DNA from 3 places in the Alteromonas sp. 76-1 genome. Region 3 is predicted to be linked to each of the others. Evidence: predicted binding sites of a transcription regulator. Region 3 holds the regulator's gene; each other region holds the start of a gene.
What was found. Region 3 encodes ArgR, which controls arginine synthesis, uptake and breakdown. Its sites were predicted from a motif close to ANTGAATANNTATTCANT; they were not measured.
Positions count from the first base shown of each region.

Region 1: ALT761_RS05300 (OadG family protein) is a predicted target of ArgR. The motif match lies at 1,956-1,973, and genes of this name have one in related genera.
Region 2: ALT761_RS02040 (aspartate aminotransferase family protein) is a predicted target of ArgR. The motif match lies at 1,659-1,676, and genes of this name have one in related genera.

Region 1 covers NZ_LR136958.1:1,271,902-1,275,186, reverse strand. The annotation lists gene oadA (sodium-extruding oxaloacetate decarboxylase subunit alpha) at 1-1,533, opposite strand, end outside; gene ALT761_RS05300 (OadG family protein) at 1,559-1,819, opposite strand; tRNA gene ALT761_RS05295 (tRNA-Arg) at 2,265-2,341, opposite strand; tRNA gene ALT761_RS05290 (tRNA-Arg) at 2,396-2,472, opposite strand; tRNA gene ALT761_RS05285 (tRNA-Ser) at 2,514-2,604, opposite strand; gene csrA (carbon storage regulator CsrA) at 2,887-3,078, opposite strand; gene alaS (alanine--tRNA ligase) at 3,212-3,285, opposite strand, start outside.
Region 2 covers NZ_LR136958.1:500,914-504,198, reverse strand. The annotation lists gene ALT761_RS02050 (anthranilate synthase component II) at 1-118, shown strand, start outside; gene ALT761_RS02045 (HDOD domain-containing protein) at 350-1,516, shown strand; gene ALT761_RS02040 (aspartate aminotransferase family protein) at 1,842-3,050, shown strand; gene astA (arginine N-succinyltransferase) at 3,075-3,285, shown strand, end outside.
Region 3 covers NZ_LR136958.1:4,094,434-4,097,718, reverse strand. The annotation lists gene ALT761_RS17345 (TonB-dependent receptor) at 1-977, opposite strand, end outside; gene argR (transcriptional regulator ArgR) at 1,840-2,304, opposite strand; gene mdh (malate dehydrogenase) at 2,544-3,285, shown strand, end outside.

The DNA.
Region 1 (3,285 bases), 1.9 Mb from region 3:
GGTTATGCTAGATAATTCACCTGATGCTGCTACTTCAACATGGTATACCTTACCTTCAACTTTTACATCGTAAGCTGCCGGTGCGCCAGTAGCTGACACAGGCGCTGCCGCAGCAGTTGGTGCACTTGATGCAACATCAGATTCAGTGCCGGGTGCAGGTTCAAATGCGTCAGGGTTACCGCGATTCTCTAAAAACTTCAGGCCAATTTGCGGGAACAAGGCATAGGTAAGTACATCGTCAATCTTAGTATCTGACAATGTAATGCTTTTCTCTGATGCTAACTTAGTGAGCTCTGTTTCAAGGCTGTCTAGTTCAGGTGCGATATTATCTGCCGGACGACAGGTAATGGGCTGGCCACCATCAAGCACACGCTCTTGTAATTCTTTGTTCACTGGCGCAGCCGTAGCGCCATATTCGCCTTTAAGGACACCTGCCGTTTCTTTGGTGATGCTCTTATAACGTTCACCGGTAAGTACGTTTAATACAGACTGCGTACCTACAATTTGCGAGGTTGGCGTAACCAAAGGAATAAAACCTAAGTCTTCACGTACGCGAGGAATTTCTTTTAATACTTCTTCAAACTTGTCTTCAGCGCCTTGCTCTTTTAACTGGCTTTCCATGTTGGTTAACATGCCGCCAGGTACTTGAGCGAGCAAGATACGGGCATCAACCCCTTTCAAGCTACCTTCAAATTTACTGTATTTTTTGCGCACGCCACGGAAGTAGCTGGCGATTTCTTCAAGATCCGGCAATGACATGCCCGTATCTCGTTCTGTGCCCTCTACAATAGACACCATGGTTTCCGTCGCGGTATGACCGTAAGTCATACTCATTGAAGAAATTGCCGTATCGAGCATGTCGATGCCGGCATCGATGGCTTTTTGGTAAGTGGCCGTACTCAACCCTGTGGTGGCATGGCACTGCATAGCAATAGGCACACTGACGGTTTCTTTAAGCCCTTTAATAAGTGCTTCACAGTCGTAAGGCTTAAGCAGCCCTGCCATGTCTTTCACACAAATAGAATGAACGCCCATATCTTCGAGTTGCTTGGCCATATCCAGCCACAGTTGAAGATTGTGGACAGGACTCACCGTGTAAGAAATTGTACCCTGGGCATGAGCGCCACTGTCAACAGTCGCTTTAATCGCAGTTTTTAGATTACGCATGTCGTTCATGGCGTCGAAGATACGAAATACATCAACTCCATTCTCATGTGCACGCTCAACAAAACGTGTCACTACATCATCAGCGTAATGGCGATAGCCTAATAAGTTTTGACCTCGCAACAACATCTGTTGCTTCGTATTTGGCATTGCCGCTTTAAGCTGGCGAATGCGATCCCAAGGATCTTCCCCTAAATAGCGAATACAGGAATCAAATGTCGCCCCGCCCCAAGATTCAACAGACCAAAAACCTGCTTTATCAAGTTTTTCGGCAATAGGCAGCATATCTTCTATACGCATACGCGTAGCAAGTAGCGATTGATGGGCATCACGCAAGACTAGCTCGGTTAAGGCCAGTGGCTTAGACATGGTAACTCCTGAATGATTTGTTTAATTAATTTTTATTGGCTTGACGATGAGTATGAACAGCAGCGGTGATAGCAGCAACAACATTACCATCGACACCAGCTTGAACCGCTTTTCTACGAGGTGCAGCATACTGAGGTGCGGCTTCGCCCGGAAATGCTTCACAAAATTTTGCAATTAGGTGAATTCCAACGATTAACAATGCCAGGAATGAAAAAACAAATACCATTCCTATTAGCATCAGTGAGCCGGCTTCAAGCAGCAAACTGCTAACTGATTCTGTTTCCATGGTGAACTCTTCAAAAATTTCGTTGTGAATAAGTATCATGCGAGGGTATAAAACACAACAAAAAAGCAAGTGAAATGCATATGCAATCACACTTTATGCTACTAAAAAGCAATAAAATAACTATTTATGCTAAGTGAATGGATATATTTTCACAAAATATACTTAATGAACTCCTGTGGTTTTCGTGAAATCCATATCAAGTTGTTTAGCGAAATGTGTAGCGTGCCTAGCAACAAGTTCTAATTGGAAGTCGTTTTTGTCTTGAGGAGTATAAGAAGATACATTAACCGAACGTCCTTCTTTATCAATCGCCATGAATGAGATGAAGCAAGGATTGGCGACTAACGTGTATAAATGAGTTGAAGCGAATTGTGCAGATTCGTAAAAGAATAGAAATTTTAGATGCGGAAATAAAAAAACCCACCAGATGGTGGGTTTTCTTATATGGCGCGTGTGGAAGGATTCGAACCTCCGACCGCCTGGTTCGTAGCCAGGTACTCTATCCAGCTGAGCTACACACGCGTAAACTTTTTTACTTTAGGGTATTACCCCCAAAGGTGACGCATTTAAAAGAAGTGGCGCGTGTGGAAGGATTCGAACCTCCGACCGCCTGGTTCGTAGCCAGGTACTCTATCCAGCTGAGCTACACACGCGCAATAAAACTTTTGTTGACCGTCACACCATCAACGAACAATGGCGGAGAGGGAGGGATTCGAACCCTCGATACCAGTATTAGGTATGGTTCCTTAGCAGGGAACTGGTTTCAGCCACTCACCCACCTCTCCTTAAGTGGTGCCGCATTTTACGGATTCACCGGCCGGAGTCAAACCTTTTTTAGATAAAAATGTTTACTCGCTGTCATTTTGTACGATTCGTACAAAAAACCTGTATTTTGGTTAGGTTATAATCAAATTTTAGCGGGTTAATTTAGGAATGCACGCCTTCGTGCAAAATGAACTTTTATAATAAATATCGAAAAATACCTAAATTTTTTTAAATTAATTTAAAAAAATCCCTATAAACAAAAAAGGCCAGCATAAGCTGACCGATTTTTGTGCAGAGAGTGATTACTCAGCCGTTCCAGGTTGTCCACCTTTCTCAGCTTGAATTCTCATGTAAATCTCTTCACGGTGCACAGAAACTTCTTTTGGTGCATTCACACCAATTCGGACCTGATTCCCTTTTACACCTAGAACAGTGACAGTTACATCATCACCAACCATAAGTGTTTCACCAACTCGACGAGTCAAAATAAGCATTCGCTTGCTCCTGTTCCTTAATACTGAACATTTCCTTAATTACTCCGCCACTTATCGGCACGACCCGACAGTAGCAACAGTGATTCCATGTTTCTGTGTCACTTCAAAAACTCACTGCAAGTTTCAGATTTGATTATAGCTTATCTTCTAACCAAGCGTTAACTGATTCTAACGCTGTGCTTAGATGCTCTGGCTTATCGCCACCCG
Region 2 (3,285 bases), 1.1 Mb from region 3:
AAAAGAAATTATGGGAATCTCTCATAACGCACTCCCTATCTGGGGTGTACAATTTCACCCTGAATCCTTACTAACCGAGTATGGTCACGATATTTTAAATGCTTTTCTAAATGCCTAGGCCTTGACTCTTAGTTATTCTGCCAAGGGTTCAGAATAAACTTAAGCTATATGGCTTCCTGCCGATAAAAAGTTCTGCAGTTTCTCGCATTTGGCGTTGTTTTTGTTTACTTTTTATAGGTTAATCAACAAAGCGCCTTTGTAAGTAGATACATTTAGGAATTAGGGCGACCCAATGCACGGCATCTATGAACAGACGCACGAACAGTTACTTAGCAGGAGCTACTTTAAGATGACGACCCCAGCATCGACCCCGCCGCCTATCGATGAGCGCTTTGAGAGCCTATTAATTTCTCCAGAGCTTGCGATGAAAATGCTGGGAAAGCGTGGTCCTGGTGAAATCAGCTTTGAACAATCTGAACAAGGTGACGCCCGCAGACAATTACTTCACGTAGAAAAAGTCGCTATTGAGAATAAGCGCCTAAAAGCCCAGTCTGATGCCTCATATACCGAAACAGTTAATCATTACTTGCATGAAGTTTTATTAGGTGAGCTTACCGAGCAGCTATCGTTTACCTCAGATGTTTTCAACAATACATTAAATTTAAGTGATGACACGGGTGCTTTACTCGACGCGCTATCGGTACGCGCGGCATCGGTATCAAAACTAGAACCTATTGCAGCTAACTTACCTTGGCTTTATGACGAGCTGATGCAAGTCGTGAACTCTCCGGCTTTTAGAAGACGAGACTCCAAAGGTAGGGTTATCGTGGTTGAAACTTTCAGAACGGCACTTAGCTTCTTAGGCATTGAGAATTTACGCCTGCTTATTCCTTCTCTTATTATAAAACGTGCCATGCCTCAGGTAACCGATCCGTACCCTTGCATTAAGCTTAAACTCACTCAGTTTGCCCACGGCACGGCGGTATCCGCTAGGCATCTCGCGCCGCACTATAAGCTTAACCCCGTTCAGGCTTATAGTTTTGGCATGCTCAGTCAATTAGGTCGTTGTGCCATCATCCGCTTGTACTTCAAGTTGTTTGATAAGGTGCAGCTTCACCTGTTGACCGAAAGCCAAAAAGACAAAGAGCGCATGCGTCATGAAGCTTTATTAAAGCTGGCGCCATCAGCGAATTACCTGATTGCATTACAAGATGAATATGCTGATGCATTGTCCGCCGATCTTATTGAAAACATGATGTTGAAACGCTTGTTTATTGGTGATGCGATGCGTCAATGTGCCACTAGAGAGCCCTGTGAAGTAGGCTCCATGTCTAAGCTTCTACATCAAGCTCGCACCTATTCGAAGGTAAGAATGCTGCATCAATCACGTATCGTTGAAGTGGCAGAGGTAAAACCAATGATTAAAGAACAAGAATATCCATCAGGTGCATTGGAAAAACTAAGATCTGTTGATATTTTCACCCTTCCCTTATCAAAGGAGGAAGAAAACAGCTAATTTTTTGTGGATATTCATGCAAAGTAGCCAAATATCTTCTTTTACCCTCATTTGACCCACGCCAGATCAACGCGCTCTGGCTGTGAGATTACACGTCTAATTCACCTTTTAATTACACTATTCCTAAACAATATGGCTTAGTAGTAAATAGTTATTCACTTTTCCTGCAAATTAAGCCAGAGTCCTTGTATATAAAGGGCTGTAGCCATTCACAAACAAGACAACTCCTTAAAAAAATGGCATACTTACCGGTAATTTCGTTTATTTTTCCGCCTGTTCGAGGTCTATTGTACCGACAAGGGCGCTTAAAACAGAGGTAACAAAAATGACAGTAACTCGCGCAACGTTTGATGAAGTGATGGTGCCTAACTACAATCCTGCGGGCATGGTACCCGTACGCGGAGAAGGTTCACGTGTATGGGATCAAGATGGTGCTGAGTACATCGACTTCGCTGGCGGTATTGCCGTGAACGTACTAGGTCATTGTCACCCTGAACTCGTTAAGGCGCTTAACGAACAAGGCAGTAAGTTGTGGCACTTGAGCAACGTATTCACTAATGAGCCAGCACTTCGCTTAGCCTCTAAACTGGTCAATGCTACGTTTGCAGAGAAAGTGTACTTTGCTAACTCAGGCGCAGAAGCCAATGAAGCAGCATTAAAATTAGCACGTCGTTTCGCATTAGATAACTACGGTGAAGATAAAAACCAAATTATTGCTTTCAACAAAGGCTTCCACGGTCGTACTTTCTTTACCGTAACCGTTGGCGGACAGGCCGCATATTCAGATGGCTTTGGTCCTAAGCCTGGTGCTGTTGAGCATTGCGACTATAACGATTTAGCCGCTTTCGAAGCATTAATCTCAGACAACACATGTGCCGTTATGATGGAGCCCCTTCAAGGCGAAGGCGGAATTATCTCTCCTGATATTGAATTTATCAAAGGCGTGCGCGAGTTGTGTGATAAGCACAATGCCTTGCTCATTTTTGATGAAGTGCAATCGGGTGTTGGCCGTACTGGTCACCTGTATGCCTACATGGGCTTAGATGTGACCCCTGACATTTTAACTACCGCAAAATCGTTAGGCGGAGGCTTCCCTATTGGCGCCATGCTAACAACTACTGACATTGCCGCACATTTAAAAGCAGGTACTCATGGAAGTACCTACGGCGGTAACCCATTGGCCTGTGCCGTGGCTGAAAAAGCCTTTGATATTGTTAACCAGCCTGAAGTACTTGAAGGCGTGCTACACAAAGAAGCCTTGTATCGTGAGCTTTTAACCGCCATCAACGACAAGTACGAAGTATTTTCTGAAGTACGTGGACAAGGTATGTTGCTTGGCTGCGCGTTAAACGAAAAATACCAAGGCCGCGCTCGCGACTTTATGATGGCCGCAACAAAAGAACACCTTATGTGCTTAATTGCTGGCGCTAACGTTATTCGTTTTGCTCCTTCTTTGGTTATTCCTGATGAAGATATTAAAGAAGGGCTAGCCCGCTTTGAACGCGCCGTTGCCGCTGTTGTGAACGCCGAATAAACGCCAATTTAGCGAGTAGCGAACATGAATATAATTCGCCCTATTACACAAGCTGATTACCAGGCTTTGTACGACATTGCAGTAGAATCAGGTATTGGGTTTACCTCGTTGCCAGTTAACGATGATCTGCTGCATAGAAAAGTCGACCGTGCGCAAGAAGCTTTCACCAAAGCTAACGTGACCCAACCCGGTGATGAGTCGTACCTGTTTGTTATGGAAGATACGACCACCGGCG
Region 3 (3,285 bases):
CGGGTGTCTGTAGATGTCTGTAGCGCTGAGAAGCGTGTAATAAGTTGCAAGTTTTCTGCTAACTCGTACTCGATTTTAGTCATTAAAGAGTTTTTCTCAGATGCACCATAGAGCCAAGTAGTATTTCCGTAATAATAACCACAACGATCAGATTCAATTGATGTGTCAGCAACATCACCGCACAAATCTTCGTTATAAAGAAACGCACCTGCATCTGCATCATAGAAATTGGCAACAGGGCTGTAGGTTGAATAGCTATCTAATGCATAGTCACCTGATACAGCGACATCACTAACTTCTTGGGTGTTTTCATGCTCAGCAATGAAGACAATGCTGCCTTTGTCGCTTGTGACACCAGCAGAAAAATTATACTTGCTAGAGTTGCCACCATCAGCACCAGGATCTTCAAAGCTATAACCTACATTCACGCCATCGAACTGTTTTTTGGTAATAATGTTAATTACACCTGCAACGGCATCTGAACCGTAAATGGCCGATGCGCCATCGCGAAGAATTTCAATGCGCTCAACAATCGACATCGGGATCATCGACATGTCAGAAGATGAGCCACCGTCGTATCCTAAACCTGGTAGGCGACGGCCGTCCATTAGAACTAGCGTTGCGCCTGCACCCAGACCACGCAAGTTTACTTCACTAGAAGCTGATGCACCGCTACCATAACCAGATTGACCACGAAACGAACCAAAGGTGTTAATTGAAGAGTTACGTAACACTTGGGCAACTGATGTATCACCAGATAACGCGATAGATTCAGCAGTAATAACAGTAACGGGAGATACTGACTCTAAATCCACTCGTTTAATCCGAGAGCCAGTAACTTGAATTTTTTCTACAGGTTCAGCTGAATTTTCGTCATCTGATTGTGCAAAGGCCATTGGCGCGGCTAACAAGCTAGCGGATCCTGCCAGTAATAATCCGCGCTTCACAGCAGTGCTGAGTTTATTGGTGTCAAACATTTTAATTCCCCTTGTCGAAGGTGATTACAAGTTGTAATTACAAAGACGTTTATTAGTTTTTATTTTGATCAGATGTTTTCTGTCGGGAGAATTAAGCACTTCGTCGTGCTATTTGGCAATTTACAAAGTGTATAATTTGTTCTATTTAGACCTAATTTACTTTATTTATACGCAGGGTGATGAAACCTTTACGGTTCTATACATTGGTAAAATAAATATTATATTATTCTCATTTGATGTTGATTGAAAAGTACAAATAGGGATTAGATAAAATAGAAATTAAGAGTAAGGCAAGAGTGTAAATAGTGTGCAGGTTTGGTGTAGGCTTAGCGCAGTTATAGTGTACAAACGGTGCAGGTGTAGCGAGGTTTTTATGCGGTTACAGCGTAGTTAAAAACCGTATGAACTAAAAGTGTGGCAAGTCGTTTGAATATATATGACAACATGAAATAGCGTTTTTAATTAGAATTAATAACAGTGGTATTGTTGTGGTTCTTAGAATGTATGTACTGATTAAGAAAAATTTTTTAATAGAGGTAGGTGAGATTTTACTAATTTAATTATTAATCATTAAATTTGATTTTGGTTGTTTTTTGTTGGGGTTTATCTCTTTTTCTTATTTTATTTTTAGTTTTCGAATTCTTTACTTTTCTTTTCTTACTCTTTTCTAAGTCTATGGTAATTTAAATGCACAGCTACCAAGTTGTTTTGTATCTCCCTGGTACAAATTCTTTACCGCCATACTTTTATGGCGGTTTTTTTTTTGCGCTTAAAAAAGTTCGCTCAGAAAACTACTGTGCTTGATGCTAGCCGATGATCGACTTTTAGTCGTTTATACGACGGAAAATAGAAAAGGGGCGGGCTATACGTTCTCGAATAAATCTTCTACACGTTGACGCAACTCTTCAATAAGTGTCACATCGGCAGGGGCGATAAAAATAGTGTCGTCACCAGCAATGGTACCTAACACACCATCTTTTTTGCTTAATGAGTCAAGTAAGCGAGCAATAAGTTGCGCTGCACCTGGGCTGGTACGAATAATCACCATCACATTATTATGCACAATGTCGAGAACAAGCTGCTTTAACGGGCTTTTCGCGGTAGGCATACCCAGTTCTGGCGGCAGGCAGTACACCATATCGCCGCGGGCATTGCGGGTACGTACCGCGCCAAACTTACTTAGCATGCGGGAAATTTTAGATTGACTGATATTGTCATGACCTTGAGTTTTAAGGGCATCCACTATTTCACCTTGGGATCCATAGCTTTCCGCTTTTAAAATTTCTTTAAAGGCTTTAATCAGTTGCTCTTGTTTTGCGTTGGCCATAGCGTCCTGCACATTAGTTAGCGGTAATAAGTTAAATGATCATTAACGATTTATCATATATTGTGCCTTACAGGTGACCTTTGCGCAATTTAATTGCATAATCATGCATGATAGTGAATATCGACGTAAAATTGCCTTAAATGGCCGTATTAAGACCATCAGATGATTGAGTTTTCCCCCGCGTTGCATTAGTGTGACGTTCCGTTTAAATACGTGAGTAATCCCATAGGAGAAATGGTATGAAAGTAGCCGTGTTAGGTGCTGCCGGTGGTATTGGCCAAGCGCTGTCTTTGTTGTTAAAAACACAATTGCCAGCTGGTTCTGAGCTAGCGCTTTACGATGTAGCGCCAGTTGTTCCTGGTGTAGCTGTTGATTTGAGCCACATCCCAACTGCAGTAAAAGTAACCGGTCACGGTAAAGATGACCTAGCTGGTGCATTAACAGGTACAGACGTTGTTCTTATCCCTGCTGGTGTTCCGCGTAAGCCGGGCATGGATCGTTCAGACTTGTTCAACATTAACGCTGGTATTGTTAAGAACCTTATTGAAGGTGTTGCTGACAATTGTCCAGATGCTTGTGTTGGTATTATTACTAACCCAGTTAACACAACAGTGGCAATTGCTGCTGAAACGCTTAAAGCGAAAGGTGTTTATAACAAGAACAAATTGTTCGGTGTTACTACCCTTGACGTAATTCGCGCTGAGACTTTTGTTGCTGAGCTTAAAGACGTAGACGTTGCTTCTGTACACGTACCGGTAATCGGTGGTCACTCAGGCACAACTATCCTTCCTTTGCTTTCGCAAGTTGAAGGTGTTGAGTTCTCTGATGATGAAGTTTCAAGCCTAACAACTCGTATCCAAAATGCAGGTACTGAAGTTGTTGAAGCTAAAGCTGGCGGCGGTTCTGCAACCCTATCTATGGGTCAAGCAGCTGCACGTTTCTGCTTATCATTGGTTGCAGCAATGCAAGGTGAGAACGTGG